Regions from separate parts of the Methylobacterium sp. Leaf106 genome, predicted to be linked through region 2. Evidence: riboswitches for the same ligand, from Rfam matches in the RefSeq annotation. Region 2 holds a riboswitch; each other region holds the start of a gene.
The links. Region 2 has a riboswitch for cobalamin ahead of ASF34_RS08650 (TonB-dependent receptor). Riboswitches for the same ligand answer to the same signal wherever they lie in the genome.
Positions count from the first base shown of each region.

Region 1: linked by a shared signal. The riboswitch ahead of ASF34_RS15755 (TonB-dependent siderophore receptor) and the one ahead of ASF34_RS08650 (TonB-dependent receptor) in region 2 are both predicted to bind cobalamin.
Region 3: linked by a shared signal. The riboswitch ahead of ASF34_RS15785 (TonB-dependent receptor plug domain-containing protein) and the one ahead of ASF34_RS08650 (TonB-dependent receptor) in region 2 are both predicted to bind cobalamin.

Region 1 is NZ_LMNB01000031.1:49,479-54,213, forward strand. Features, by position in the region: gene ASF34_RS15755 (TonB-dependent siderophore receptor) at 1-1,630, opposite strand, end outside; cobalamin riboswitch at 1,768-1,966, opposite strand; gene ASF34_RS15760 (AAA family ATPase) at 2,063-2,605, opposite strand; gene ASF34_RS15765 (DUF6925 family protein) at 2,608-3,570, opposite strand; gene ASF34_RS15770 (ABC transporter ATP-binding protein) at 3,545-4,363, opposite strand; gene ASF34_RS15775 (FecCD family ABC transporter permease) at 4,360-4,735, opposite strand, start outside.
Region 2 is NZ_LMNB01000012.1:149,003-153,737, reverse strand. Features, by position in the region: gene ASF34_RS08655 (DUF1993 family protein) at 20-577, shown strand; gene ASF34_RS08650 (TonB-dependent receptor) at 624-2,774, opposite strand; cobalamin riboswitch at 2,887-3,088, opposite strand; gene ASF34_RS08645 (catalase family protein) at 3,172-4,275, opposite strand; gene ASF34_RS08640 (glucan biosynthesis protein) at 4,439-4,735, opposite strand, start outside.
Region 3 is NZ_LMNB01000031.1:54,670-59,404, reverse strand. Features, by position in the region: gene ASF34_RS15790 (efflux RND transporter permease subunit) at 1-1,113, shown strand, start outside; cobalamin riboswitch at 1,364-1,575, shown strand; gene ASF34_RS15785 (TonB-dependent receptor plug domain-containing protein) at 1,724-3,676, shown strand; gene ASF34_RS15780 (ABC transporter substrate-binding protein) at 3,685-4,536, shown strand; gene ASF34_RS15775 (FecCD family ABC transporter permease) at 4,557-4,735, shown strand, end outside.

The sequences.
Region 1 (4,735 bases), on a different contig from region 2:
CGGCGATCTGGAAGAAGAAGTCTGCCGGGTCGGTGGTGAGTACGTTCTCCTTCTCGATGTGGAAGGCGGCGGCCGTCACGCTGAGGCCGTCGAACAGGTCGAGCTTGGTCCCGACCTCGTAGGCGAACCCGGTCTCGGGCGCGAAGGGCCGCGACGCGCTATCGAAGCCGGTGTTGGGGCGGAACGAGGCGGCGACGTTGCCGTAGAGCGCCAGGAACGACAGCGGCTGGTAGACGAGACCGGCCCGCGGCGAGAAGCCGGTACGGTCCTGCTCGGTGCGTTCGTTCGCGACCTTGTCGCGGAAGGTCTGGTTGTAAAAGTCGGTGCGGTTGCCCAGCAACAGCTTCCATTCCGGGCTCAGGGCGATCTGGTCCTGGAGGTAGACCGCCGTGTTGCCGACGTTCTCGCTGGCGCTGTAGCGGCGCGTGAACGGAGGCTTGGCCTGCCCGTAGACCGGGTTGAACAGGTCGATGGCGAAGGGGTCGAGACGCGGGGTCGAGCGCAGCAGGTTCTCGGTGCTGTTGTAGCGCTCGTGCTCCAGGCCGAGCAGCAGGGTGTGGGCGATGGGCCCGGTCTCGAAGCGCCCGACGAGTTCGGCCTGGCCGATGGCGACGCCCCAGGTGAAGTCGTGCTGGCGGAACTCGCGCAAGAGCGTGCGCCCGTCGTCGAGGATCCCGGTCGCGCCGGTCTGCAGGCCGGTGAGGCTACCGGTGTTGAGGTGCGTGGCGACCCGCAAATGCCAGTTGGTGTTGAAGGCGTGCTCCAGCCGCACCTGCAGCAGCGCGCTCTCGGACACGGAATCGTCGCCCGGCTCGCCGAAGAAGCGTGAGCGCGGGACGAGGCCGAGGCGGTTGTTCACCGCGACGGTGCCGCGGTCGAAGGTCTGGCGGTTGCGCAGGTACTGCGCCTCGAACGTGATCTTGGTGTCGGGGGTGACCTGCCAGCTCACCACCGGCGCCAGGAGCACCCGGTCGCCGTCGACGTAATCGCGAAAGCTGTCCTGGCGGGCGAGCGCGCCGTTGAAGCGATAGAGGACGCTGCCGTCCTCGCTCAGCGCGCCGCCGGCATCGACCGTGGTGCGGGCGGTGCCGAAGCTGCCGAACAGCGTGCCCATCTCGACGAAGGGTCGCGCTACGGGCTGCTTGGTCAGGATGTTGACGGTGCCCCCCGGATCGCTGCGGCCGTAGAGGGCTCCGGCCGGGCCCTTCAGGACCTCGATGGACTGGACGTTCTGGGTGTCGGGGGCGCCGTTGTAGCCGCGGGCGATGTTGAAGCCATTGAAGAAGATGTCCTGGGTCGCGAATCCCCGAACGGAGTAGAGGGCGAGGTTCTGAGCGCCAAAATCGTTCTGCTTTCCGACCCCGGGCACGTAGTCGAGCGCGCGCTCGACGCGGGTCGCGGCTGTGTCAATCAGGACTTCCCGGGGGATTACGTCGACCTGCTGCGGCAGGTCGAGGCGGGGCGTGATCGTCTTGGTGCCGCTGTAGAGGTCCGGCACCCGGTAGGTCGGCGTGGCGGTGAGGGTCCCCTCGACCGAGAGCGCGTCGAGCACCACGGCGGTCTCCTCAGAGCGCGCCCCCTGGGCTGCGACGGCGGTGGGGATCGCGCAGGACAAGGCCAGCACGGACATCAGCGGGATGGACGGTGAACGGGACACGTTGATGGGCCTCGGGCGACGGCAGTGGCACGTCACCGCGAACGAGGCCGAACCACGCGCAACGCGCATGCTTCCGCACCCGCCGGGGCACCCCGCCCAGCGTGTCTCGCGTGTGACCACGACTGACGGCAGGTCTCCTGGCTCGCGGGTCACTGCCCTTCACCGTCTTCCCGAGCGAGGCCGCTCAGTGACGTCGGTGGCGAAGGGCTCGCCGCTTACAGTTGCGGGGGCAGCCACGGCGTTGGGGCTACCCCCGCACCGCGTTCCCTTTTGATCCTCCGGGGAGGAACCGTCACGGCCGAGGTACCATGCCGACGCCCATGCCCGTCAACGGACCAAATGCAATGCACGAGGGGTTATGCCCTGCCGGCAACACTTGGGAGAATGGATCGCGCACTCCGTCCGTCAGCTCAGCACCTCGACCTGCTCCGGCGGCAAGCTACGCCACCAAGCGTCCGGGGATCGGAAAACCTCGTAGGTGAACCGGAGGACCTCATCCGGCTGGCGATGCGACGGGTCCACGCGACCACGCTCCGCGTTGCGGGACTTGAGCACCTCCCACGGCACGTCGAACACTTTCCACTCCACGGTGAGCTCGTGTCGGGCGACGATCCCGAGCTCGCGCTCGAACACGGGTCTGGTGAGATGGGTGTCCGCCATCACCACGCTGAAGGCGCTCGTCAGGGCGGCATCCAAGGCTGCTTCCTTGACCCGGTGCAGGAGGTCCCGGGCCGCATCGCCATGTAAGCCCTGCCTCAGTTCCCAGTAGACCTGCCGGTGCGGCGGCCAGAGCGTCTGCCGGAAGTCGTCGAGGGTGAGGTGAACCCAGCCGTCGAGAGGGTCGAAGCGGCGGGCGTAGGTCGTCTTCCCCGCGCCCGGGCAGCCGATCAGGCCGATCACCCTCTGGGGTGCCCCCGGAAGATTCCTGCCGGGCACCGTCCGGGTCACGGTCAGGCCGTCGCCTCCGCATCCTCGTCGTCGCTCGCCGAGCCCTCGATGATCTCGCCGCGCAGGTAACGAGCCTGGGCCTCGGCGACCCGGCGTGCGCCCTGGGCGTGGCGGGTCGACACCGTGCCGCCGGGCGCCTCGGGCCCGCCGCGCTTGATCGCCACGAGTTCCGGATCACCCCAATGGTCGAGCATCGCCTGGAACGCTTCGTAGCGGTCGGTATCGAAGGCGATGCGGTCGCCCATCATGTCCTTGTAGGGATGGGCCGGGTGCAGGCCGGCGCAGGGGACCCAGCCCGCCGGGATCGGGGTCGTGGCGGCATGGGTCCGACCGCTGCGCAGGAGCTTGGGCAGCACATGCGTATGCGGACCTTCAGGACTGGTACCGCCGGGGCCAGGGATCGAGGCATAGACCTCGACGCGCCCGACCCGCGCCAGGAACACCCGGTGCGGGCTCATGGCGACGAGATGCGGCCCAATAGGGTTAGCATGGTCAAACAGGGGCATGCCGACGCCGGCCCGCAGCCGCTCGACGGCCTCCGGATCGCGCACCCGCACGCAGGCATCCACGGCGAGCAGGCCGAGGCCGAGGTCGAACAGGATGTCGTCGCGATCCTCGACCCGGGCGGCGTTCCGGTCGGGCCCGAGTTCCGTCACCACGGTCCTGCGGTTCATCGTGCATGTCGCTTCCGGCAGGCAGAGGGCGACCGCGTGGTTCCAGCCCGAGGCGACCGCGGTCTCAAAGGCGATTGGCCTCAGGTCGGAACTCGGGGTCAGGGCGATGGCGCCGCGCGCGGTCGCAAGTCCCAGGCGCTCGTCCGGCAGCGCCACGACGGGTTCGTCGGGATCGCGCATGAACTCGGCGATGGCACCGAAGCTGCCAAGGCTCCAGGCCGTGGTTGGATCGGCCAGTGCACCGCGCAGAAGGGCGACGGTGGCATCAGGGCTGTTTGGGGAAGGCTGCATCGATCTCCTCCGTATGGGGCCCCGAACGGTTCCAGGGCAGGATGTAGGCGGTTCCGTCCGGTCCAGCCCCACGGCAAACCGTGACGCCGAACACGTCCGAAAGTAGCCGGTCGGTCAACGCAACGTCCGGGTGTCCATCGGCGGCGACACGTCCCTCGCCCAGGACCACGATCCGGTCGCAGAACCGGGCCGCGAGGGAGAGGTCGTGCAGGACGGCCACGACGCCGGTGCCGGCCAGGGCCACGCTCCGCAACAGCGTCATGGCGTCGAGCTGGTGGGCAGGGTCGAGGGCGGTGATCGGTTCGTCGGCCAACAACCACTCCGCTTCGACGGCGAGCGCCCGCGCCAGCAACACGCGCATCCGCTCGCCGGTGGACAGGGTCGGTTCGGTCCGCTCGGCGAATCGCGCAACATCGGTCCGTGTCATCGCTCGGTTTATTGCGGCGTGATCGGTGCCATCGAGGCCACCGAACGCGCGTCGATGCGGCAGCCTGCCGAGGGCGACGAGGTCACGCACCTGCATCGGCCAACCAGCCCCCGTGCCCTGGAAAAGGACCGCGATGCGCTTGGCGCGCGCGTCGCGGGAGATGCCCTTGAGCGCCATACCGTCGAGATTTACGCGGCCCTTGGTCGGGGCGACCAAGCCCGCGAGGGTGCGCAGGAGGGTGGTCTTGCCAGCGCCGTTCGGACCGACCAGACCGACGAGGGTCCCGCGTTCCAGGGACAGGGTGATATCCGACAGGATGGCACGCCCGCCGAGGCGGACATCGAGGGCTGCGGTCGCGAGGCTCATGCGCCGCGCCCTCGCTCACGCAGGAGGAGCACGATCAGGAACGGTGCCCCAACGAGCGCAGTCACCACACCGAGCTTGAGTTCCGGGCGCGTCGCCAGGAGACGAACGCCCAAGTCCGCGGCAAGCACCAGAGCGGCCCCGGCGAGGCCGCTCGGCCATAGGCTGGCGCCGGGACGCGCGCCTACCAGTGGTCGCACGAGGTGGGGCACCACGAGGCCGACGAAGCCGATGGCGCCGCTGACGGCGACGCCACTGCCAATGGCCAGCGCCGCGCCCGTGACGAGGCGCAGACGGACTGAGACCAGATGGAAGCCGAGGCTCGAAGCTGTGTCCTCGCCCAGCGTCAGGGCATCCAGCGCGCGGCCGGTGGAC
Region 2 (4,735 bases):
CGTCACCGCGAGACTAATTATGTCGCTGACTAACCTTCTGGTACCGACCTATAGGAACATGCTGCAGACGCTGGCCGAGCTGCTGGACAAGGCGGAGCATCAGAGGGTGGATCAGGCCGATGGTCTGCTTTCGGCGCGTCTGGCACAGGACATGTATCCGTTGGCGTCACAAGTATGCTTTGCCGCCTACCAAGCCCAGGAGGCGACGTTCCGCCTTCGTGGTGAGGACATTCCCCCATCGCTCGCCGCCGTGGCAGCCGAAGGGCGCAATGCCGGCGAGGTGCCCGGATCAATGGCGGATGCACGGGCTCGTATCGCCGACGCATTGGCGCATCTGGACGGCTTCCCGGACGATGCTCTCGATGCCGGAGCGACCCTGCAGATCGCGATCGAGCTTCCGGGCAACATCACGTTCGATATGAGCGGCGAACAATACGCTCGGGATTGGGCTCTGCCTCAGTTCTACTTCCACGTCATCACCGCCTACGCCATCTTGCGACATCACGGCATCGCGCTCGGCAAAGCCGACTATGTGCCTCACATGTTCGCGTATCTCCGGCCCGGATCGCTGCCATGAGCATGACCGGAGAGCGGCTTGGCTGCCCGCAACCCGCTCCCATTCCTCAAAACCGCCCCGCCACCGTCAACCGCACGGCCATCGGCTCCACTGGATGCAGATGCGTGTCCGCCACCCCGCCCGCCGGCTCTCCCCGCAGCCGCGACTCGTAAAAATAGTCGATCTGGCTCGCCTTGACGTTGAGCAGGTTGAGGATGTCGAGCTGCACCGTGACGCCGTTGTCGAAATTGTAGCCGATGCGGCCGTTCACCAGGGTGGTGGGCTTCGAGCGGACGGAATTGTCCTCGATGAGCGGGCGTGGGCCGAAATAGCGAAGCCGTAGCGTACCGAACCAGCCCAGCGACTCGCCCAGCGTAAAGCCGGCGGCCGCGATGGCGGTGGGGGCGGCGGGGATGCGGCTCCCCGCAGGGTCGCGGTCGGCAAAGCGCGCATGGGTGACGGTGAGGTCGGCATCGAGCGCGAGCCAGGGCGTCACCGCGTAGTGGTTGGTCCACTCGATGCCGGTGCGCCGGCTCGGGCGGCTCGGCTCGGTGGTGCCGGCATCACCCACGAACAGGTTTTCGGAGTCGAAATCGAGCTGGAACAGAGTCACCGTCGATTCGAGGCCGGCGATGGAACGGTTGCGGAGGCCCACTTCCGAGCCCACCGAGCGCACCAGCAGGGGCACCCGGTCGAGGGGGAACAGGGGATTGCCCGGATCGACCGTGATGGTCGCGCCCCGGGCGTCGTTGGAATGGAAGCCCTCGCCGTAATTCACGAACAGCTCGGTCCCGATCCAGGGGCCGAACACGACGCCGAGCTTGGGGCTGACGATGCCGTCCCGCGCATGGCCCGAATTCAACGGATTGTTCGATCTCACGGTGGCGTCGTAGGCGTCGGCGCGCAGGCCGACGCTGGTGCGCAGCCAGTCGGTCCAGCGCAGGCGGTTCTCAAAGTAGAGGGCGGCGCTGCCCTCCTGCACGCGGTCGTCGCGCACGGTGGAGAGGGAGGTGCGCGCCCGCGTGTTGAACAGGCCCACATGGATGTCGTCGAACCGCGCCTGCACGCCGATCTCGTTCTCCATGGCGAGACCGAACAGCTCACCCTTGAACACCCTGGCGATCTCGCCGCCGGCGACGGTGCGGCTGTCGAGCTGGCGGAACTGGTCGCCGTTGACCGGATCGTTGAGGAAATAGGTGAAGTTGTTGAACAGGTTGAGGTTCGAGCGGAGGACATAGGCGCTGGCGCGGGTGACCCCGCCGTCGTCCGACCGGCTCCAGCGGCCCGACAGGGAGAAGCGGCTCGCATCGCCCCCATCGCTGGGGTCGAGGGTGCCGAAGCGGCCGATCAGGCCTTCCGAGATGGCCCGCTGCGGAATCTGGTTCGTCGCCGTCCAGCGGTTGGAATAGGCCATGCCGGTGAGGGAGAACCCGTCGAGGGCGGTGCCCTGGCTGTAGCGGAGGACGCCGTTGAGCTTTCGGATGTCGTCCGGCACCACCCAGGGGCCGTCATAGACCTGAGCCTCGCCGGCGGCGAGGAGCGTTCCCTCCCCGAGGGGTGCGGAGGCGATGGTGAGCGCCCGCTTGTAGCCGAAGCTGCCGATGGATGTGAGCGCGAGAGGGCGGGGCACCGCGTCGATCGTGTCGATCCGCACCGAGCCGGCGGAGGCGAAATCCCCGTCGCGGGCGAAATACGGCCCCTTGTGGAACTCCACCGCGCCGACGAGCTCGGGAATGAGGAAGTTGATGTCGGCATAGCCCTGGCCGTGGCCATGGGTGCGCATGTTGGCGGGCATGCCGTCGATGGTGATGGCGATGTCGCTGCCGTGGTCGAGGTTGAAGCCGCGCAGGAAGTACTGGTTGGCTTTTCCCTCGCCGGAATGCTGCGTGACGATGAGGCCGGGCACGGCTTCCAGTACCTCGCCGGGGCGGGTGACCGGCCGGTCGTTGAGGGCCTTGCCGGTGATGACGCCGGAACTCGACGTCAGCGCGGGAGCGGACAGGGCGCCGAACGCTTCGGCCCCGCCGGTTCCGCCCGTGGCCCCGCCGAGGCCGGGACCGGCAGCGGGGGGCGGACGCAGGTCGGCGGCCACGGAAAGTTCGTCGAGGGTCGCCTCGGCGGTGGTCGCCGCGCCGGACTGGGCGAGGACCGGTGACGCGGATGTCAGCAGCGCGAGGACGAGGAGGGGATGGAGAGCGCGTGGAGGATGGGCGGACACGGGCGAAACCTCGGGCGACGGCAGTGGCACGTCACCGCGAACGAAGCCGATGCGTTCGCGACATGCGAACGCCCCGACACCCCACCAAGACACCCCGCCCGATGCGTTTCGCGTGTGACCACGACTGACGGCAGGTCTCCTGGCTCGCGGGTCACCGCCCTCTCATCGTCTTCCCAGATACCGGAGCATCCAGTGACGTGTTGATGATGGGCTCGCCGCTTACAGTTGCGGGGGCAGCCGCGGCTTCGGATGCAAGATCCTCACCGCGTTCCCTTTTGATCCTCCGGAGAGGAACCGTCATCGTCAGGCTAGGTCGGCCGCGCCGGGAGGGTCAATGGCGAGATGTTCCCGCATCGACCATCGCCGCCGCCCTGTCGCATCACGGCAACGTCCGGCATCACTCCGGGAGTGAGTCGAGGTTCCTCGGCTCCTCGATGCGGCGGCCGTTTGTCTCGGCCCGGAAGCGCTTGCCCATCTCGTAGGCCGATTTGCGCATGCGCATGATGCCGCCCAGCGGCCGGTGCGCAGCCAGCCCGTGCCACGGGCTGAACGACAGGCCGTCATCGACGAAAGCCGCGCGGGCCTCGCTCCAGCTCGTCTGCGGAGCGGCGGTGAGGGTGGCGATGGTGCGGTAGGGGCTCGCTGCCTCCGACCAGACCACGGAGGCGTCCTCCACCGGCATGTCGTCGAGGTTCAGGCAGAGCTGCGCCCGCAACTCCCAGGTGCCGCCATGGGTGCGGACATGCTCCAGCACCGCCTCGCGGATCGCGTTGGGGGCGCTCGTGTCGTCCAGCGGCTTGTCGGTGAGCGCCGTCAGGTCCGGCGAGACCGGGACGAGCGCGATCTTGGCGATGTGATCGCCGAAGCGCAGCGGAACCTGGCTGTAGAAGCTGTCGCCCAGGATATGCGTCTCGGGCTGTCCGCCCAGCGTCGCCAGGGCCGGGCTCGGCGAACCGGTGGCCGCCACGACCGCGCTCTGCACGCCGCGCAACGCCGCCGAGGCGACCTTCTTGAGCCCCTCCGCCCGATCCGTGGTTTTGGCGAGGAGCTTCAGGGTCGCCAGGAACTGCTTCGGTCCGGGTGCGGAGAAGGCCGGGCCGTTGACGAGCACGAAATCCTGCGTGGCATCCCCTTCCGAGCCTTCGAGACGCTCGCCCTCGACACCGACGATCTTGATCGCCACCCCGCGCGGGGTGGAGACGCTGTCGTCCAGGATGTCGCCCGGAATGGTCGAGAAGCGCATCACCACGGGGTAGCGCCCCGGCTTCGCGAACAGGCCCTGCGCCAGTTCGGGGGATAGGCCGGGCGCCACCTCCAACTCGGCCCTCAAGGCGCCATGCGCCTTGGCGTGGACGCTGCGGATGGCATGACCGCCATGGGCGAGGGTCGTCTCGCTGATGGAGCGCATGGTCTCGTTCAGGGACCGGCTGGTCTCGGCCTCGTCGGCGTCAGGGGTCTCGACGGCGGGCGTGTAGCGCAGGTAGGGGGACTCGATCGCCAAGGGTGCTGCTCCGGGGGATGGCGGATGCCGCGCCCCGAGGCGCTTCGATGGCCTTGAGGGAACCGGGCGGCTCCGCAACTTGGTGGTGTTCCAAGTTGAGAATCCCCGACCGGTGCTCCCGTTCCGATCCCTGCGGCAACTCGCCAAGTCGTGAAATCGGCGATCAGGCGGCGTTGTCCCAGGTCTCGCTGATCGGACGCCCGCCGCGCATGAGGCGCGCCCGCAGGATCACGTCGCCGGGCGGCAACGGCGTCGCCGGGCGCCATTCCACGTAGAGGCGCCAGCCCCCGGTCTGGGGCACCCGCTCCACCACCGGATCGACCATGGCGCCGGCGCTGGCCGAGACCTCGGCCGCGATGTCACCGTCCGGGCCGGTGGGCAGGCCCGGTCCTTCGAAATCGATGACGTAGAGGCGCCGCTCCGGACTCGGCGGCGTGGTCGGCCGCAGGCGCTCGGCCGA
Region 3 (4,735 bases), on a different contig from region 2:
GCCCGCCAGGTCGAGGCGGTTGTGAAGGCTGTCCCGGGTACGTCGAGCGCCTACGCCGAACGCGTCCAGGGCGGCTACTTCCTCGACATCACCCCCGACCGCGAGGTGCTGGGCCGGTATGGGCTGACGGTCGGCGACGTGCAGGACGTGATCGCCATGGCGCTCGGCGGCGAGAGCGTCACCAACACGGTCGAGGGCCGCGAGCGCTACACCGTCAACGTGCGCTACCCCCGGGCCTTCCGCTCCGACCCGCGGTCCATCGCGAACGAGGTGCAGGTGCCGATCCCGGACGGGGGCACGGTACCGCTCGGCGAGGTCGCCAAGGTGCAGTTGAACCGCGGCCCGACCCAGATCCGCACCGAGAACGGCCAGCTCGCGGTGTTCATCTACGTCGACGTCGCCAATCGCGACCTCGGGGGTTACGTCGCCGAGGCCAGGGCGGCGGTCGCCAAAGAGGTGAGCCTCCCGCAAGGCACCCTCGTGCAGTGGAGCGGACAGGTCGAGTACCTCGACCGGGCGACGGCCCGGCTCAAGGTCGTGGTCCCGCTGACGCTGCTGATCGTGTTCCTGCTGCTCTACCTCAATTTCCGTCGGCTCACCGAGACGCTCATCGTCATGCTGTCGCTGCCCTTCGCCCTCGTCGGTGGGGTCTGGCTGATGTGGTGGATGGGCTTCAACCTGTCGGTGGCGGTCGCCGTCGGCTTCATCGCGTTGGCCGGCGTCGCGGCCGAGACCGGCGTAATCATGCTGGTCTACCTCGACCACGCGCTGGCCGAGATCCGGGCAGGATGCGACCGCGACGGGAGGGCGTTCACCCAAAAGGACTTGGGGCGAGCCATCATGGTCGGCGCGGTTGAGCGAGTGCGCCCGAAGATGATGACGGTGGTCGCAATCATGGCCGGGCTCCTGCCCATCCTGTGGAGCACCGGGTCGGGCTCTGAGGTGATGCAGCGGATCGCCGTGCCGATGATTGGCGGCATGGTCTCGTCCACCATCCTGACCCTGGTCGTGATCCCGGCGGTCTACGGGCTCGTGAAAGGATGGGGCCTGCCACGGTCCGAACCGAATGCCATTGACCCCGAGGCCCGACTTTTAACGTTAGGAACAATCTGACGGATGGAACCCATGCCCTGGGCCCACTCCCGACCCCTTGCCGACCTTCGGAAGGTCCGCTCCAAAGCTGTCGAGGCAGAAGTCAACGACTGAGTTGGGTGGTTATGCGAAGGTCTGCTTTCGGGCCGAATTTTTGAAAAGCGGACGCTGCATAGCACCGAGGCAAACCTTCGTAAGTGCTGACCTGTAACCTTCCAGGCACACATCGTCGGAAAGCCTTTGCGTGCCATTGACGGCGGACGCTTTGATCGCGCTCCTTATCTCCGACGGTTCCTCCCCGGAGGATCAAAAGGGAACGCGGTGAGGATGAGGTCCGAAAGGGCCTCCCCGAAGCCGCGGCTGCCCCCGCAACTGTAAGCGGCGAGCCCATCATCAACACGTCACTGGGTCTTCGGGCCTGGGAAGACGATGAGAGGGCGGTGACCCGCGAGCCAGGAGACCTGCCGTCAGTCGTGGTCACACGCGAAACGCATCGGGCGGGGTGTCCTGATGGGTGTCGAGGCGTTCGGCTGTCCTTACGGCAGGCAAGCGCCCAGGCCTCGTTCGCGGTGACGTGCCACAGACGTCGCCCGAGGCTTGTCCCGTGTCCTTCCCCTCTCGATCCGCGTGCTTGCGCACGCTCGCGCTCGCCTGCGCCTCCCTTCCCGTATCCGCCCTGGCGCAGCAGACCGCCGCCCCCTTCGCCGACGTCCCGCGCGGGGCAGAGGCGGCCGTCACGCTCTCCGAGCTTTCCGTCTCCGCCACCGGCGTGCCGACGCCCGTCGACCAGGTCGGATCGAGCGTCACCGTGCTCACCGCCGCCACTCTGGAGGCCCAGCAGCGCCGCACCGTCCCGGATGCCCTCCAGCAGGTGCCGGGCCTCAACGTCGTGCAGACCGGCGGCCCGGGCGGTCAGACCTCGGTATTCATCCGCGGCTCGAACTCGAACCACGTGAAGGTGCTCATCGACGGCATCGACGCGACCGACCCGTCGAACCCGAACGGCTCCTTCGACTTTGGGCAACTCCTGACCGACGACCTCTCCCGCATCGAGGTGCTCAGGGGTCCCCAGAGCGGCCTCTACGGCAGCGACGCCATCGGCGGCGCGATCTCCTTCACGACGAAGCGTGGCGAAGGACCGGCCAGGGCAACCGCGCGGATCGAGGGCGGCTCATTCGGAACGTTCAACCAGAGCGGCCGGATCAGCGGGTCGGAAAACGGCTTCGACTACTCGGTGTCGATCCAGCATCTCCGGGCTGCCGCAACGCCTGTGACGCCGCCCAACCTCGTCGCCCCAGGAACGACGACCCGCCCGAACTACTACGACAACGAGACCGTCTCGGCGAAGTTCGGCTACCAGTTCACCGACACGTTCCGAATCAACTCGATCACGCGGTTCATCAACTCGAAGCTGCTCTTCAGCGGCGACGACTATGGCACCTTCCCGGTGACGCTGGGCGGCCTGCGCAGCCAGGCGGACGTGCAGCAAGTCTTCACCCGCAACGAGGCCGAGTGGACACCGTTCGCCGGTTTCCACAACGTCTTCGCGATCAACTACTCGAACCTCTACAACCGCCAGGTCCAGAACGCGTACGACCCGTTCAACCCGCTCCCGACCGCCGGCCTCGGCGAGCGCACGCGGTACGAGTACCGCGGCGACTACCAGCTCTCGCCCGGCAACCTCGTTCTGTTCGGCGCGCAGCGTGACGACGAGAGCCTGTCGACCACCGATCCGAACCCGTTCGGTTCCGGCAACCTGCGGGCCAGGAACGGCAATACCGCCGGCTACGGCGAGATACAGCTGACGCCGTTCGACCGTGCCTCTTTCGTCGCCAACGTTCGCCACGACGAGAACGACGCCTTCGGACCGGCCACCACGTTCCGCGTCGCCCCGAGCTACATCCTGCCGTTCACCGACACGCGGATCAAAGGCAGCGTCGGCACCGGCTTCAAGGCGCCGACCCTGAGCCAGCTGTTCCAGAGCTTCCCGGCGTTCAACTTCTTCGCCAACCCCAACCTCAAGCCGGAAGAGAGCCTCGGCTACGATGCCGGCTTCGAACAGCCGCTCGGCGAGCGCGTTCTCGTCGGCGCGACCTATTACGCCAACGACTTCAAGAACCTGATCAACACCAACGCCAGCTTCACCTCGAACGAGAACGTCGGGCGAGCCGAATCCTACGGGGCCGAGGCCTTCGTTGCGGTCCGGTTCACCGACACGCTCTCGGGCCGGGTCGACTACACCAACACCGTGACCAAGAATGAGATTACCAACCAGGAGCTCCTGCGCCGGCCCCGCCACAAGGGCAGCGCCACCGCTCAGTGGACGCCGATCCCCGGCCTGAGCTTCAGCGGGACGGTGATCGTGCTTGGCCACTTCGTAGACGGAAACCGAGACTTCTCGATCCAGAGGCTGAAGAACCCGGGCTTCACCCTGGTCAACCTCGCGGTCAACTACGATGTGAACGAGACGGTGAGTGTGTTCGGCCGGATCGATAACCTGTTCGACCGCCGCTACGAGAACCCCACCGGCTTCCTCGGGCCGGGCCTCGCCGTGTACGGCGGCGTCCGCGTGACGACGTTCTGAGGATTGCGATGTCGATGCGATGGACGCTGGCTGCGCTAGCGATTGCGGTCTGGCCTGGTCTGTCAGGTGCGGGGTGGGCGGCAGACGAGCCGGCGCATCCGGTCCACGTCGTCTCGATGAACCTCTGCGCCGACGAGCTGGTCCTGCGGCTCGCCGACCGCGACCAGGTCACCGCAGTGACCTACCTCGCCCATGACCCGCGCAGCTCCACCGTCGCGCGGGAGGCCACCGGCATCGCGGTGACCCGTGGCCTGTCGGAGGAGATCGTCGCGCTCCGGCCCGACCTCGTCGTGGCCGGAGCCTTCACGACGCGGACCACGGTGGGCCTGCTCAAGCGCGTCGGCTTCCCCCTTCTCGAACTCGGCGTACCCAACGACTTCGAGGGGGTGCGGGCCCAGATCCGGACCGTCGCCGCGGCCCTCGGGCACCCGGCGCGCGGCGAGGCGATGGTCGCGGACCTCGACGCGCGGCTGGCGCAGGTGGTGCCGGCGGCAAAACCGTTGCGGGCACTCGTCATGCGCCCGAATGCCTTCACGGTCGCACCCGGCAGCCTTGGCGATGCGATCATCCGCGCCGCCGGCCTCGTCAACGTTGCGGCAGAACTCGGTCGCGACCGCTTCGGCCAGGTCCCGCTGGAAGCGGCGGCCTTCGCCGACGCCGACCTCATCGTCCTCGACGAGGGGGAGCCCGGCGCGCCGTCGCTGGCCGATGCCCTGCTGCACCATCCCGTCCTCGACGCGCTACGTCGGCAGGGGCGTACCGTCTCAATTCCGAACCGGCTCTGGACCTGTCCAGGTCCGCAGTTCGCCGAGGTCGTGGCCTTGCTCGCTGCGGCGGCACACCAACGGGCGGCACGATGAACGCTCCCCTCCCGCCTCCCATGCGGGTCGACCGGGCGGTCGTCGGACCCCGCGCGGTCGTCTCGATACTCGGCCTGCTTGTGCTCGTCCTGACGGTCGCGTCCATCGCGGTCGGGTATGCCCCTTTCGACGTCCCGGCGGCGGCTGGCGACCTCATCGCCGGACGGGCGACCCTCCCGGCGCTGGTGCTCTGGGAACT